4 regions of the Romboutsia sp. LXY-2 genome follow, and region 3 is predicted to be linked to each of the others. Evidence: riboswitches for the same ligand, from Rfam matches in the RefSeq annotation. Region 3 holds a riboswitch; each other region holds the start of a gene.
The links. A riboswitch is a leader RNA that binds a small molecule or an ion and turns the genes downstream of it on or off. The one in region 3 is predicted to bind cyclic di-GMP.
Positions count from the first base shown of each region.

Region 1: it holds a riboswitch for cyclic di-GMP, as region 3 does, so the genes downstream of both, ACI48P_RS16440 (LuxR C-terminal-related transcriptional regulator) here and ACI48P_RS01190 (M20/M25/M40 family metallo-hydrolase) in region 3, are expected to answer to the same signal.
Region 2: it holds a riboswitch for cyclic di-GMP, as region 3 does, so the genes downstream of both, ACI48P_RS15930 (hypothetical protein) here and ACI48P_RS01190 (M20/M25/M40 family metallo-hydrolase) in region 3, are expected to answer to the same signal.
Region 4: it holds a riboswitch for cyclic di-GMP, as region 3 does, so the genes downstream of both, ACI48P_RS20750 (type II secretion system protein) here and ACI48P_RS01190 (M20/M25/M40 family metallo-hydrolase) in region 3, are expected to answer to the same signal.

Region 1 covers NZ_JBKFGI010000011.1:92,900-97,307, forward strand. The annotation lists gene ACI48P_RS16425 (sensor histidine kinase) at 1-15, shown strand, start outside; gene ACI48P_RS16430 (response regulator transcription factor) at 93-695, opposite strand; gene ACI48P_RS16435 (LytR/AlgR family response regulator transcription factor) at 907-1,629, shown strand; gene ACI48P_RS16440 (LuxR C-terminal-related transcriptional regulator) at 1,694-2,299, opposite strand; cyclic di-GMP riboswitch class II at 2,324-2,407, opposite strand; gene ACI48P_RS16445 (hypothetical protein) at 2,662-2,829, opposite strand; gene ACI48P_RS16450 (adenosylcobalamin-dependent ribonucleoside-diphosphate reductase) at 2,907-4,408, opposite strand, start outside.
Region 2 covers NZ_JBKFGI010000009.1:95,283-99,690, forward strand. The annotation lists gene ACI48P_RS15910 (Fur family transcriptional regulator) at 1-221, opposite strand, end outside; gene rbr (rubrerythrin) at 336-872, opposite strand; gene ACI48P_RS15920 (N-acetyltransferase) at 1,074-1,502, shown strand; gene ACI48P_RS15925 (YitT family protein) at 1,725-2,570, shown strand; cyclic di-GMP riboswitch class II at 2,706-2,789, shown strand; partial or broken gene ACI48P_RS15930 (hypothetical protein) at 2,891-4,408, shown strand, end outside.
Region 3 covers NZ_JBKFGI010000001.1:256,357-260,764, forward strand. The annotation lists gene ACI48P_RS01185 (APC family permease) at 1-827, opposite strand, end outside; gene ACI48P_RS01190 (M20/M25/M40 family metallo-hydrolase) at 1,180-2,586, opposite strand; cyclic di-GMP riboswitch class I at 2,857-2,941, opposite strand; gene htpG (molecular chaperone HtpG) at 3,086-4,408, opposite strand, start outside.
Region 4 covers NZ_JBKFGI010000019.1:54,171-58,578, forward strand. The annotation lists gene ACI48P_RS20745 (VWA domain-containing protein) at 1-2,064, shown strand, start outside; cyclic di-GMP riboswitch class II at 2,232-2,315, shown strand; gene ACI48P_RS20750 (type II secretion system protein) at 2,387-2,869, shown strand; gene ACI48P_RS20755 (type IV pilus twitching motility protein PilT) at 3,210-4,292, shown strand; gene ACI48P_RS20760 (prepilin peptidase) at 4,314-4,408, shown strand, end outside.

The DNA.
Region 1 (4,408 bases), on a different contig from region 3:
ATAAAAATTAAATAAACTAATTAAATACTTAAGGCTAAACCACAAAATAGAACTGCATAATTACAGTCCTATTTTTATAATGGTTTAGCCATTTAAAATTTCCTATTATTAAAAACATATAAGGTTATTTGTATCCTATCTTTTAAACTTAATTTTGATAATATATTTGAAATATGCTTCTTTACTGTATTTGTACTTATACATAATTCATTTGCAATTTCTAAATTAGACTTTCCCTTTGACACCAACATTGTAATTTCTTTTTCTCTTGCTGTTAAGTCTTTAAACGTAGCTATACTATTATGGCCTTGAACAATTGTATCTAATAACTCTACATCATGATATTTTTTCCCTTTTTGTATTTGATTTAGTGCCCAAGGAATACTTTCCGAATCAATGTTAGGTAAAATATATGCATCAAAACCAAGTTCTATGGCTTTTCCAAAAATTGATTTATCTTCTTCAAAATCTAGTATCATTATTTTAATGTTTTTCTTATCTTTAATATTTTTCAAGAAGTTTAAATATTTAATATTCCCATTATTTGTATCTGTAATTATTGTATCAATTCCTTCTAAATCTAATTTTTCATAAGTGTTACATTGCACAATACTTGATACAATACTTTCACCATCTAATATATTTATTAATCCGCTTCTAATAATTAATGAACTTGAAACTACTAGTATATTCATATTTCCCCCATACTTCTGTAAACAGCTATTTGTTTCTTCTTTATATTTATATAACTTAATTGTAATAAAATAAGAAATTTATATAAGTATCATTTCGTAATTTGGTAATTTATGGTGTAAATAGAAATCAACTCTAATAATTTTTCTGAAAATTAATGTTATAATAAATATAATAATTTTATTGTAAAACTATATTTTGAGAGGTGTTTACTTGCGAATAATAATATGTGATGACTTAGAAACCGATAGAATGACTCTTTACGATAATATTAAAAACTATTGTTTTTTAAATAAATATTATATTGATATAATTACATGTAGTAATAGTAATGATCTATTTAATAATTTTGAGGAGAATAAAATCAACCTTATATTTTTAGATATTTATCTAAATGATAATAGTGATATGACTGGTATTGATATTGCAAGAAAAATTAGAGAAATAGATTCAAGCTGTATTATAATTTTTACTACTGTTAGTAATGAGCATGCCCTTGATGCATTCTCTGTGTATGCATTTGATTACTTGGTTAAACCAATAAAATCTGAAGTTCTTCTAAACACTTTAAATAGATGTTTTTCACTATTATCACAGCCTTCAAAGTATATTGAAGTCTTATCTAATAGATTATTAATAAAGATTCTACAAAAAAATATCTTATATATTGAAGTATTTAATAAATATTGTTTGATACATACTACCTCTGATTCAATAAAGACGTATATGACATTATCTCAGATTGAAAAATTATTAGATTCTGATATATTTTTAAGATGCCATAGAAGCTATATTGTAAACTTGGAGCATGTGAAAAATTATTCTGATTGTGATTTTCTTTTATCTAATGGAAGCCAGGTACCTATTTCTAAGGATAAAAAGATTTCAATCAAACAGGTATATCTAGACTATTTATTTAATTTAACTAGAGCTTAAAAATGTTACTGAAATTAGACTAGTGGAAATAAATTTTTCACTAGTCTAATCTTATTTTTATATTTTATAATACTAATAGCCCCTTGTCGTAAGCATATATTGCTGCTTGAATTCGGTCTTTTAAATTTAGTTTAGAGAAAATATTGCTGGTATGTTTTTTTACTGTATGTTCAGTTATAAATAAGTCCTTTGATATTTCAAAATTACTTTTACCTTTTGCTATGCATATTAGTATTTCTCTTTCTCTTTTTGTAAGTTCATCCACTTGTTCTGTACTTTTTCTTGATATATAATTTTCTATAAAATCTCCATCGTAATATTTTTTTCCTTTAGATAATTGTTTTACAGCATAAGCTATATCTTCTGAATCGATATTTGCCAATATGTATCCATCTACTCCTGCCTTCATACATTTTGAAAATATACTTTTATTTTCATAAAAATCTAATATCATGATTTTGGCATTAGTCTTACATTTTATTTCTCTAATATAATCTAAATATTGTTCATTATTCTTGTTTAAATCGATAAGTATTAAATCATAATTTCCTTCATATGCTTCTGAAAATATATGACTTTCTGTAATGTCTCTTACACAGTTTTCTTTTGATAATATGCCTTCTATACCTTTTCTAATTATAAGTGATTCTGATATTACAATAACTTGCATATTTATTCCCCCTTAAAAATATACCAGTTATTTAGCCGGTTGCACTACTAGCTCCATATATCTCTAAGTGCCCACATATAAGATATATTTCTTCACTTCTAAAAACTATTTTTTTCTTCACTTAAAAGATTAATAATTTTAATACTTTTTAATTATATTTTAAATTAATTTTTAATGGTTGTAATCATAATGGGGTAGTAATTTTAATGGTACTTTAGAATAATTTAGATTCCTAATTATTACATTTTTCTACAATAAAATAAAGTAGTCTAGCTTTTATGCTAAACTACTTTATTTTCATAGACTATAACCTCTTAATAGTAAAGAAATCATTATTTCTCAAACATTACTTATATGCACTACTAGTATACCTCTACTTGTCTACTTAACTTAATAACTTTTTTGTGCTCACAGTTTGCTTTATGCTTGTCTCTTTCTTCAAAGCTCCAAAACAATTCACCACAGTATCTACACACAAATATTATACCTTTATTATTATCTAGCGAACTATTTAATTCATTATTATCCATTCTTTCTCCTTGTACTAATACCCAGACTTCTTTTTATATACTCTAAGTATTATCAGGATTCTTATCTTTAATACTACTTAATTGCACTTACTATAACCACACTGCATACAAATAGCGCAACCACCTGTAGGTATTATTGCTTCATTACCACACTCTGGGCAAACAAATCTTTCACTTTCATGTTCTTTATTACTATCTTTATTATGTTCAGCATTACTTTCCTTCTTAACTTCTTTTACATTTTTCTCTTCTGTCTTTTCTTCGCTACTTTCTTTATCTTCACTTTTCTTGTTCTTATTTTTATCGTTTAATAGTACACCACTTCTCTTACATCCATCACGATATATTGTTATTCCCTTAAGATTATTTTTCCAAGCTAACATATATATATCGTAAACATCTTTAGGAGTAGCTTGATAAGGAAGATTTATTGTTGATGAAATTGATGCATCAATGTATTTTTGCCAAGCATTTTGCATTTCTATTCTTTCTTTAGGGCTTAAAGTCATAGCTGTTACAAAGATGTCTGGTAGATCTTTTTCATCTATTAAATCCTTCACATCCATGTATTGTTCAACTATTGGAGTGTATACCTTGTAATATACATCCTTGTCATGTAGTGTCTCTGTCTTTCTTGTGTAGGACGTATTAAACATTGGCTCTATTCCACCACTTATTCCAAGCATTGTTGAAATTGAACCTGTTGGTGGTATTGTAAGTATTTGAGAATTTCTAAGACCATATTTTTCAACTAGTTCTTTAACATCTTGCTCTACGTTATTTTTGAAGAACTCTGAACTAAATAAGGCTTCTTTGTTGTAATTTTCATAAGTTCCTTTTGCTTTTGCTATCAGTGCTGACTGTTTTACTGCCGCATTTAGCATTGTTTTTGATAAAGTTTCGCAAAGGTCTATAGCTTCTTTTGAGCCATATCTTATGTTTAGCTTTATCATCATATCAGCAATTCCCATTACACCAAGACCTATTTGTCTGTATTTACCTACTGTTTCTTTTTGCTCTTTTAATGGATGTAAATCTAGTCCTTCTTCTAATACTTCATTAAGTGCTACTACACTTTCATGGACACAGTCTTTAAATTTCTCTATATCAAATATTGCGTTATCTGTAAATGGTTCTACTATAAATTCAGATAAATTTATTGAGCCCAATAAACAACTACCTCCTGCTGGTAATGGCTCCTCCGCACATGGATTAACTCCTGCATATTTAAATTCTTTATCTTCACTTAATAAATGATTTTTCTCAATGTGGTCCCAAAATAGTATTCCTGGTTCTGCATAGTCCCAGTTGTTTACTACTAACTTCATGAAAAGCTCATAAGCATCTACTACCTTACTTACAACTTCACCCGTTGAGTCTACTACAAATTTACACTCATACTTTTCTTTATTTTCAACAGCTTTCATAAACTCATCATTTATTCTAACTGATATATTTGCCTTAGTTACTCTTTCTAAATCTGTCTTTATATCTATAAATTCTCCAATATCAGGATGATTAACATCCATTGATATCATTAATGCTCCTCGTCTTCCTCTTTGTCCTATTAGCCCTGTTG
Region 2 (4,408 bases), on a different contig from region 3:
TGTGAACTTACATTTTTATCAAACCTATCAGGTTGATTAGGCATGCTAACCTTACTTATAAAGCCATTGTCAACTAATTGAGCTAAATTTCTATACACAGTTCCTAAACTTAATTCAGGGTTATCTTTTTTTAGATGATTATAAATAAAATCAGCTGTAGGATGTATATCACTCTCAAGTATTGTATCCAGAATTAGTTTTCGTTGTTTTGAGAACTTCATAACATTCCTCCTTTAGAATAATAATAGTAATTATTATTAATATTATTCTAAAAAAATATACCCTGATTGTCAATTATTATTGTATGGTAAGTTTAGGAATACATATTAATACAATTAGAATTTTTCAGATTTTACTTCAAAGTATGATTGAGGATGGTCGCATACTGGACATTTTGCTAATGCTTTAGGTCCTACGTGAACATGGCCACAGTTCATACATCTCCATTCAACTGATTCTTCTTTAGCAAATACTTTTTCTTCCTGAACATTCTTTAATAGTTCTAAGTATCTTTCTTCGTGTTGCTTTTCGATTTTACCAACAGCTCTTAATAAGAATGCTATTTGAGTGAATCCTTCTTCTTCTGCATCTTTAGCAAATTGCTCATACATATCAACCCACTCGTAGTTTTCACCACTAGCAGCATCTTTTAAATTTTCTTCAGTAGTAGGAATACCTTCATGTAATAGCTTAAACCACATTTTTGCATGAGCCATTTCATTATGAGCAGTTTCTTCGAATACTGCAGCTATTTTGTTGTAACCTTCTTTTTTAGCTTGAGAAGCATAGTAAGTATACTTGTTTCTAGCTTGAGATTCACCTGCAAAAGCGGCCATTAAGTTTTGTTCTGTTTTAGTTCCTTTTAAATTCATAGTTAATACCTCCTGAGTAATAGTAGTAATGATTACTATTATTATATTAACCATCTTTAGATTTATTGTCAACAATTTTTTATGATAGGTTAGAAACTTTTAAATATTGTGCAAGATCAATATAGATTTATTTATGAACCTAGTAACATAGAATTAATAATGTTAATATTTAAATATAGATATATAGAAAGGGTGAATATTATGATTAGAGAATTAGAAAATAAAGATATAGATAAAATAATGGAAATATGGCTAGAAAGTACTATAGAAGCTCATAAATTCATGAAAAAACAATATTGGGAGATTAACTATGATACTGTAAAAAATGTGTACATACCAATATCGAATACTTTTGTATATGAAGAGGATGATATTATAAAAGGATTTATAAGTGTTATAAATAATGAGTTTATTGGTGCTTTATTCGTTGATATAGAATCACAAGGGAAGGGCATAGGTAAATGTTTAATAAATTACACATTAGCAAGATATAAAAAATTAAATTTAGCAGTATATAAGGATAATTATAAATCAGTTAAGTTTTATATTAATAGAGGATTTAAGATAATTAAAGAACAAAATAATGAAGACTCGGGATATATAGAATATATTATGGAAAGCACACTCTAATAAAGTGTGTTTTTATACTTTTGATATAATAAGTAACAAGGATATAGAATGATGGAAATAAATTGGAAAATAAATTTCGATACTAGTTATTATAGATTACCTACAGATACAGAATACCATACAAATAAATTTTAGGTGATATATATGTATACAACTATTAGTATGAGTAATTGATATATAATTATCTTAGGGGGCTAATTATATAAAAAGGAGAGAAATTAAATGGGGAAAGATAAGTTTATTAGAATCTTATTAATTACTGTAGGAATTATATTATCAATTATAGGAATCAATGGATTCTTGGCTCCGGCAAATTTACTTAGTAATGGTTTTGCCGGAATAGCAGTTCTTGTAGACTATATGTACAATATTAATATGGGTATTTTTATATTCGTAATAAATATACCTATATTTTTATATTCTAGAAAATATGTAGATAAGGAGTTTTTCTACAGTAGCTTAATAAATATGATTATATATTCTATAGCACTAGGATTTACACAAGATTTATTTGCATTTATAAATATCGATGATATTATGATGCAATCAATATTTGGAGGAGTTTTTGTAGGTATAGGATTAGGATTAATTTTTAAAGCTAATGCATCTTTAGGTGGAATGGATATTGTTACAGCTATTTTAAAAATAAAGTATGATATACCTATAGGATTAACATTTTTATTAATAAACACATTAATAGTGTGTGCTGGTGGGATGATATTTGGTGTTAGGCTGGCTATGTACACTATAGTATCTATGTACATAACGTCTGTAACATTAGAAGCTGCAAAAAATTGCTTTAATAAACAGAAATCTATTTTGCTTATATCAGATAAATATGAAGAAATAGCTGAAGCCATAATGACTAAGATACATAGAGGAGTTACTTTCTTAGAAGCTGAAGGTGCGTATACGAATAATAAAAAGAAGTTAATTTATTGTATAGTATCATCGAATCAAGTTATTAAGGTAAAAGAATTAATATATGAAACTGATGAAAATGCATTTGTATCTATTAATAATGTAGATGAAGTAAGAGGTGGAGGGTTTAAAGTAAAAGCGCTATAGATGAATAAAAGACACTAGTTAATTGGAGAAAGAAGAATTTATAAGAAAATTTGAAAAAAAATAAGTAAGAAATCATACCAATTATTTACAAAGTGCCTTAGGACTGATATAATCAATTACATCATTAAGTACAATTTTACACATAGAAACGTTGAAGCATACTCTTAATATGGGCACCTTGAGTATGTTGAGTTAGTGATGCAACCGGCTATGATTTTTAATCATAGTCTTTTTTTGTTTTAAATATAATTCATTTAACTATGAAATAAACACTAGGCAAAAAAAGACTATAAAAATTAAAATCAATGGAGGGAACAGAAATGAGTAAAAGGAATGGTGTAAAAAGGTTATTATGTTTTATATTTGCATTTATATACCTAGTATACAACTTTAATCCTGGCCTAGTTTTTGCTACAGAGACCAGTAGTCATATGTCAGTAAATATTACTACTGATTCTCAAAAGGTAGAATCAGGTTCATATGTGAAATTTAAAGTTGATTACAACATCAATAACAATGGAGCATTAAAAGAAGGGGACTATATGGAAGTCCAAATTCCTAAAGGACTTGAAAATGTACAAATTGGATGGGAAGGAAATAAGCATTTCAAAGAAATACAGAAAGTATCTGATAGGGTGTATAGACTTGTATTTGGACAGAATGTTAGGTTAGGCTTTCAAGGATACTTTGGATTAGGGGCCATGGCGAGGAATAATACAAACTACGATATCGATGCTACGGTAACTGTATCCCAAGGAGATATAAAATCTAGTAGCACCATAACAATAAGCCCTGAAAGACATGGGGAAGTAGGTACAGAAAATAGAGTTTTAATTAAATATGCACCGACAAATCCTAAGAATAATTACTACACACAAGTAGCTGCACAACGCGGAGAAATTAAACCAGGTTGCAAGACGGTTGATTTCGTAATAGAAGTAAATACTAAAAATGGTTGTTTAGATAAGGTAATTGTAAGTGACCAATTACCTTATGGTATGGAATTAGTAGAAGATTCACTTAAAATTAAAAGGTATTATAACGGTCCTTATGGCATGCAAATAAAAGATGCTAGAGATAAAGTAAAGGATATAAAAAAGTCAAAAGATAATTTTCTCGTTGATTTAGGAAATTTAAATTATGATAACTTAATAACTAAATCTGACACTAATATGTATAGAATAGAATATACAGTAAAAATTTTAGATGATACAATGGAACTTTTGAATACAGCAAAAATAGATTATACAGAAAATGGAGTCAGATTAACTGGAAAAGAAGAATTTGAAGTAATTCCATTTGATTATTCTGGATCTACTATTGGATATAAAAAAGTAGATAGAAACTTTATAGAGCATAATGATCCTAATCAAATCGTTACATATACTATAGTATTTGAAAATAGCAATAGATTTGATAAAGGTGGAATAAATATATTTGATAAATTACATGGAGATGTTAAATATGTTTCAAGTGAAGAGACAGATTACTTTGATGTAAATTATGATGAGAAAACACACATTGTTAATATAACTAATAAAAAAGCATTAGAAGAAAATGTTAGACAAGAAATAAAAATAGTAACAGATTTTTCAAATGTAAAACCTGGGACGACTGTTTCAAATACTCTTTACAATCAAGACGGTAATAGAGTAAGTAACACAGTTAAAACAGAAAAAGAGGAAACACCTTTAGTGCCAGAGGAACCGACGAAACCGGAAGTACCAGTTGATCCAACGAAGCCGGAAGTACCAGTTGATCCAACGAAACCGGAAGTGCCAGTTGATCCAACGAAACCGGAAGTGCCAGTTGATCCAACGAAACCGGAAGTGCCAGTT
Region 3 (4,408 bases):
CCAAATATTACGTTAGCAACATCTGATGCTGGTGATTCTGATCCAGCTAAAACATCTGCCGGTAATACCCAAAGGTAAGCCATATTTATTGCTACATATATTAAAGTAACAGCTGTTATACCTATAACTATTGCTTTTGGTAAATCTTTTTTAGGATTTTTCATTTCACCAGCTAAGTTACCTGCACTTAACCAACCTTCATAAGCGAATAATGTCCCAAGTAGTGCTGCACCTAATCCTGTTGCTATATTTATATCTGGATTTGTTATTGGGTATAAGCTTGTAGAAGCACTTCCATCACCTTTTACAAATCCTAATATCATTATTAAAAATAATGGTACTAATTTACATAATGTAGATACAGTTTGTATAGCACCACCTGCTTTTGAACCTAAACTGTTAGCAAATGCAAGTAGTACTATTACTCCAATAGCTATCACAGGTACTGCTGAAGCATCAAGTCCTACAAGTGATGCAAAATTACTAGCAAATATAAATCCTAGTGCTGCCATAAGACCAGGATAATATAATATAGATAACATCCACCCTGTTAAAAATCCAATTTTATTTCCATATATTCTTTTTAGGTATATTACCATACCACCCGTTTCAGGTATTGCTGCTGCAAGCTCTGCAGATGTAAGTCCTGCTGCTATTGTTATAAGTCCTGCTAATCCCCACGCTATGATTCCAAGTCCTGGTGCTCCTGTTGCTGCGAATACTGCATTAGCCTTAAAGAATACACCAGATCCTATTACTATACCAATAACTGTTGATAAAGCTGCAAATAATCCGATGCTCTTTTTTAAGTTTTTCTGATTGCTCATGTTGTCCTCCTTTTTGTAATACATTATAATTTTTAGAAAATTCCCTAAATTAATTAAACTTATTGTAATACATCTTTACCCAAAAATAAACAATTTTTTTACATTTTTTTCGACATATATTCTTTATTTATTAAATTAAAATTGAAGAAATCGTTTATTTTAATAACTCAAGCTAAAAAAATAAATTTAATTATTTTAAAATAAAACATAAAAAAATCATAAATGATTCAACTATATTTATATAGTTAACTTTAGATAACTATATAAATAAGCCAAGATAATTTAATATATTAAATCATCTTGGCTTAAAACAACTATCTCAAATATTGAGCTAATTATACTATTTTGTTACCTATTTTCTTGGCATCTGTTGATTCTCATATTCCATATCTGTTTTTACTATCTTTTTATTAGAATTTCCTGGTTTCTTATTATTCATATCCATAATCATATCTAATACTACAGTAGATGTTTCATATATGTTATTTGGATCTATTTTATCTACAGTATCTTCATCTGTATGATAGTATGGGTCCGGCGAGAATTGTATAAATACTGCCGGTATTCCTGCATATTCAAATGGTGCATGATCACTTGAACCTGAGTTATAATGTCCACCATATTCATATCCTAATTCTTTTATACTTGCCTCTGCAATATCAGTCATCTTATGATCTGCATTATTATTTATATTATATGTTACTAGACTCTCTCCAACTCCAACCATGTCAAGATTTATCATACCTGCTATATCTTTAGCCTCTCCTGAGTCTACAAGTTGGGCAACATATTCATCAGAACCTATTAACCCTATTTCTTCTGCTCCAAATGCCACAAATCTTACATTATATTGTAATTTATTTTTAAATTCTGGTTGAGATAATAATTTAGCAACTTCTAATATAGTAGCAGTACCACTTGCATTATCATTTGCTCCTGGACAACTTACACTATCAAAATGTGCTCCTATTACTATAGTTTGAGGGTTTTTAGCATTTTTGTGAGCTGGTATTTCTCCTATTACATTGTAAGAATAACTATCTTTTTTTACTAAAGTATTTACTTCAAGAGAAGCTTCTACAGTTTGTCCCGAATTTATCTTCGATAATAATGCTTCTCCATCTGCTTTACTCATACCAACAGTTGGCCCTTTACTATCAGCTAAAGAACCCAATGTCCCACTTAATGTTCCATTTGTATTGTTATATATAATTACACCTACTGCACCATTAGCATAAGCATTTTTTGCTTTTTCTGCAAAAGATATGCTACCCCTTTGTATAAGTGCTATTTTACCTTCTAAGTTCACTTCCCTACATTCATCTTCAGTTCCTATTCCAGCATAGGCTAATTCTCCTTTTAATTCTCCATTTGTAGGTTGAGAATATGTCATAGTTTTTACAGAAAGATTTGTCCCATCTACAATACAAGCTGACCCTTCATCTATAAATCCATCTATACCATCAATAGTTCTTAACTCTGTGTTAAGACCAAGTTTATTAAACTGACCTAATATATAATCCGCTGCCTCATGCTCCCCTTCAAATCCAGTTACCCTTGCATTATCTTTATTATTTTCTAATAACTCATCCATAGATAATCTTTCTATGTCTTTAATTATTCTATTAACACTTAATTGTCTCTCTAATTTAGACCATAATCCACTTGCATTGGCTCCTGCAAATGCTGGTGTTGTAAATATAATAGGTGCCGCTATTATAGCTGATGCTGCTATTGCATATATTTTTTTATTTTTCATACTCATCCCCCTGATTACTCTTTAAAATTTTCAACCTAATTAAATCTCTTTCCATAAGATATCAGTAATTGCTAAATAATTTTTTATTTAATCACCTCCATTATTAGTTATAAAACCATACATAATGTGGCACTGTAATTTAACTATTTATAACGTATTTGGCGGACTTGTAGTATATATTTCTTAGATAATAAAAAAACTACCTTTTATTTTTAAAGGTAGTTGCGTTATAAATAAACTTAAATATTTTCACAAAAATACTCAAGTTTATAGTGCAACTGGCTGGCTTATATAAATATACTTAGCCCCTTTAGCTTTGCGTCCTCAGATTTCTCTAAGTTTGCCAATTATATCAGGTTTTTATTAATTTAAATAGTATACGAAGTTTTATAATATTTCAACTACATTTTTAAATTTTCTGAAAATTTTTATTTTATATTTTATAATCATAATAAAAACCCCTCCGTCGCAAAAAATGACTAGAGGGGTTTTTTATAAACTATAATGATATTATCATATTCATAAGTTTGTTATTTCTCTTTATAAATTCATCTAACTCTTTAGAGTCTAATTCTTTATTAGAAAGTAATGCTACATCAACTATTTGATTACAAATTAACTCTACCTGCTCTTTCTTACTTTCATCATCTTTTAGCTCAACAATCTTCTTAACAATTGGACTGTTGTTATTTATAACTAATGTCTTTTCTTCTTCAAAAGACATGCCAAAATCCATACCAGCAAATTGAGACTTCATCTCAGCCATTCTTCTAGAGTGTTCTGAAACTAGTATTATAGCTGGTGTATCTTCACTCTTTAAGCTTTCTACTGTATAAGTTTTTATTCTTTCTCCTACAGCATCCTTAAATAAGTTTTCTATAGTTTCTTTTGTTTCACTGCTAGCTTCTTCACCATTTTTTAGAATATCAGATAAATCTGCATCTATTCTATTGAAACTAACACCTTGATTTTTATATTCTGCAAATGAAATAAAGTGATTATCTATTGTAGAATCAAGTATTACAGCATCTAATTCATAATCCTTAAATAATTTTATATATTGAGCTTGCTGCTGTTCATTACTTACATAGAATACTTTATTTTCATGTTTTTCTTTAGCTTTTTCTAAGTATTCATTTAACGTTACATACTCAGAGTTTATAGTTTTAAATAATATACTATCTTTTACCTTATCATAGAATCCTTCATCTTTTAAGCACCCAAACTTGATAAATACTTGTATATCATCCCAGAATTTTTCGTAATTTTCTTTTTCATTTTTGTGTAATGATTTAAGTTTGTCAGCAACTTTCTTAACAATATGCTTAGATATTTTACTTACATCTTTATCATTTTGTAAGAAACTTCTAGATACATTTAGAGGTAAGTCTGGACAATCTATTACACCTTTTAATAGTAATAAAAACTCAGGTATTACTTCTTTTATATTATCAGCAACAAATACTTGGTTGTTGTATAGCTTAACCTTACCTTCTATAAGTTCAAACTCGTTCTTTAATTTAGGGAAGTATAATATACCTTTTAAGTTAAATGGATAATCAACATTTAGATGTATCCAGAATAATGGCTCGTCAAAAGTTCTAAATACTTTTCTATAAAACTCTTTGTATTCTTCATCAGTACAATCCTTAGGTGATTTTAACCATAATGGATGTGTATCGTTTATTGGTTTTGGTTCTACTACTTCCTCTTTGTTTTCATCCTTAACTTCATCTGATTTTTCTTTAATTGTTTCTAAATATATATCTACAGGTAAGAATGAACAATACTTATCTACTATACTTCTTACTGTATATTCTTC
Region 4 (4,408 bases), on a different contig from region 3:
AAGCAGGAAGTTAAAATACCAGAATTATCCTTGAATATAGGTCTTAATTCAAAGGTAACTATAGATGTTAGAGATTCATCAGGACCAATTAAAGATAGATATGATTCTAGTGACAATGCGCAAATGAACTACATTAAATTGATCCAAAATGAATTTAAGCAAGATTACAAGCTATTTGGAGAATCCTATGCAGATATTAAATTTGAAGGTGATGATATAAATCATTTAAAGTATCAAGTAATAAAGGAAGATACTACTCAAGAGGAAATAGATAGTAACTGGAGTATTATAGAAGGATCAAGCAACAATGGAAATATAAATGGGGATATAGATTTATCTAAAAATGGATATTTGACTCAACAATCTTATGATGTATCAGCTCTTCCGCAATATGGTATAGATAGTACAAACATAGGTTGGTTAACAAGTCAATGGGAGAAAAGAGAGGATTTATACAAGTATCCTTACTCAGATGGTGCAAGCTATAAACCTGCGTCTACAACAACTACCAATAATCCGAGTGATTATGTAAGAGAAGAAAAATATTATAATCCTATAACTCAAAGAGAAGAAAGTAGATGGGTACCACAAAATGTATTTACTCAGTACTCCAATGTAGGTGGGACATATAAAGAAGCAAGTAAAACATGGGGATATATAAAGGTACCTGAAAGTGGAGAGTATAGATTTGGTACAAAATCAGACGATGGAATAAAAGTAACTATAAATGTAGATGGCGAAAATATAGTTCTTGTAGAAAATTTTACAGTTCATGGCCCAAAATGGGATAACCCACAAAATAAAATTAACTTAGATAAAAATAAGTACTATCCTATATTTATAGAGTATTTTAACTGTGGAGCTGAAGCTGCATTTAATCTTAAGTATACTACAACTACAAAAAGTGGAAATGAGCGAGACTATAAAAATATACCTAAAGAATGGTTTTATCCTTCTAAAAGTAAAGCCCCGGGTGAAACATCAGATGGTGGATTTACAGGTGAAAGTGGTGTTAAGATACCTGAAGAACCAGGCAAATATTATATATTATATGAGTCTGGAATGAAAACAGGTGATAATTTTAAAATGACAAAGCAAGGTAAATATGGTCCATTTATTGTTGATACAAGATTTACACTACAAAGAAGTATAACAAACTATTACAATAATAATTTTGTACTAGAATATACATTAACACCAAACAATATACCTGTAACAGATTTTTATCGAACAAAACAGGATCTTAACAATGCTCAGTTAGTGCAAAGTTTATATGTAAACAATATTCAATTAACAGATATTTTACCGAATGGATTTGATGTAAAATCTCAGATAGGATCATCAACACATACATTCAACTATGCCTATAATAGTGGGAGTACAAATAAATTAAATGGTGTAATTGAAGGCGTTGTTAATTATAAACTAAACACTCAAGCAGATGCCAAAGAAGGTTATTTTTATTATTCAGAACCTGTGAAGATAAGACTAGAAATAAGCAGTGAGAATCTTGGAAAAGTGATATTTAGTGAATCAGATGGTAAAATTATTTATAATGATGTATCTTTGAATAATAAGCAAATAATTAAAGAACAAAATTTACCTGAAAGTAGTTTTATTCTTCAAGGTATAAATAAAATAGTGTCACATGGACTACTACTTACTGATAAAAATAATTATAAAGTCCAAGAAGGTACTATAAATGGTGTAAAAAATGTATATTATACCTTGGGAGTTAAAGTAGATATAAATAAAGATAATGGGAATTTCAAAGTAGTAATACCGGAAAATGCCATGCTAGATGAAGATAGCATATATCTATATAGGTATAATGAAGATATGACAGTTGACCCTAATTCAAAAATAAAAATTGGTTCACAATATATTACAGGAAGAACTATTGATGTTAAGGGTTTAAATAGATTTAATAACAAAAAAACAAGCTATGTATTGGCCTATTCATTATTACTACAGGATAACGGGCAATATTCATCTATAGCTAATATGGATAGGGATATTCCGACAATTTTAAATATTAGTGAAGAGATGCCAGAATTATTTTAATAATAAAATCAGAAGCTATAAAAATAGCTTCTAATTTTATTGATTTATTAAATGTAAGTAGTAAAAGAATATATACTAAAGTAGTAATACTATAAAATAATAATATGGTAAAAAATGTAATAAAAGTAATGCGTGTAGAGATAAAACATGCTATAATTAGTATATAAAAATACTATAGATACTAAGAAGTATGTCTTGTACATGGGCACCTGAGACATATGGAGTAAGTGGTGCAACCGGCTATCTAAATTATATAGATTTTCTATATATATTTGAGGCCTTTTTTTATGTCTATAGTAATGAAAATTGAGGGGGAACTTTTATGTTAAAGAAAAAGAAAAACAACAAAGGTTTTACATTAGTAGAACTATTAGTAGTAATAGCAATTATAGGTATATTAGCAATAGTAGCAGTACCCGCATTATTTAAGCAAATAGATAAGTCTAAAGGAGCAGATATATCTGCTACTGTAGCTTCTATAAAATCAGCAACAACTGTTTTCTATTCAGACAATGATGTGGTACCAACAAGCATAGCAGCAGCTTCTGGCGGAACAGCAACAACAGATTTATTGGTAGGTGGATACTTAGATTCTAATCCAGATGTTCCGAATAAAGTTACATACACACTAGCGGCAGGATCAACACAAGCAACTAAAGGTGTTACTTTAGTAATAGATATAAAAGGATCATATATGAGTAATGCTTCAATAGATAAATTAGCTTCAGATCTTGGTGTTACAAAAGAAAGTACTCCTAATAACGGATCGACAGCAACCATAAAAGTACCTTTAATTAAAGATTAATATATATTAGAAGTGGAGATATTTATCTCCACTTTTTGCATGTTGATAATTTTTATTGAGTTTATATAAGTTAATAGCTTCATAATTGATACGACTCACAGGGGAATCATTGATTGAGAATGCTTATATATAAATAATTAATATAGTCCTCGTCATAAAAAATATTTATATTTAGTTAAAAATATTTAAATATAAATGATTGGAATAATAAAAAATAAATACTGCTATTAGTATGAATATATATTAATTTTACAATATAGATAAATAACAATAGATATATTATAATATCTATAAATTGGGTTTATAATGTAAAATATTAGAAAAAGAGGAGACATATAAAGTGGATATATATGAATGGCTAAATAAAGGTGTCAATCTAGGAGCATCAGATATACATATAACAGTAGGTACAAATCCTATGGCAAGAGTAAAGGATAGATTTATAAAACTATCAGATACAATCCTAACTAATGAACACACAAAACCAATAGTACTTGAAATAGCAGGAGAGGAAAGATTTAAACTACTAGACCAAATAGGAGAGTTAGACTTCTCTGCATCTTTAGAAGACGGAAATAGATTTAGAGTAAATGCTTACAAGCAAAAAGGAAATTATACCCTAGCAATAAGAACAATAAACGCAGACATACCAAATTTCGAAAATCTAAATTTACCACAAGTATTAACCAGTTTCACAAAAAAACACAAAGGTCTAGTATTAGTAACAGGGCCTACAGGGAGTGGTAAAAGTACTACATTAGCTAGCCTTATAGATATCATAAATACAAACAGACAAGCCCATATAATAACACTAGAAGACCCTATAGAGTACGTACATAAGCACAAAAACAGTATAGTAAATCAAAGAGAGATAGGAACAGACTCAAAGAGCTTTCACTCAGCCTTAAGAGCTATACTTCGTCAAGACCCTGATGTAATACTTATAGGAGAGATGAGAGACACTGAATCTATATCAATAGCTCTTACAGCAGCTGAGACAGGTCATCTAGTATTTTCTACACTACATACAGTAGGAGCGGCAAAAACCATTGATAGGATAGTAGATATGTTTCCATCAGAGCAACAGCAACAAATAAGAATACAGCTATCAACAGTATGTGAAGGTGTAATATCTCAACAGTTAATACCTACAGCAGATGGACAAGGAAGGGTAGCTGCTTTGGAGATAATGATAGCAAATACAGCAATAAGAAACCTGATAAGAGAAAATAAAACATTCCAAATACCAAACATAATACAAACATCATCAAGACAAGGTATGCAGACTATGGATCAAGACTTAATAAACTTATATAGACAAGATAAAATAACTACAGATGCTGTATTAAGTAGATGCACAGATTTTGAAAATACTCAAAAAATGTTAGGTATGAGTAGCTATGGTGCTATGGATATGTACTAATAATAGATGGAGAATATAACAATGGATATATATTTTATAATAGTATCATTTTTAATAGGGATTATATTCGGTAGCTTCTTCAACGTATGCATCTATCGAATACCAGAAAAAATATC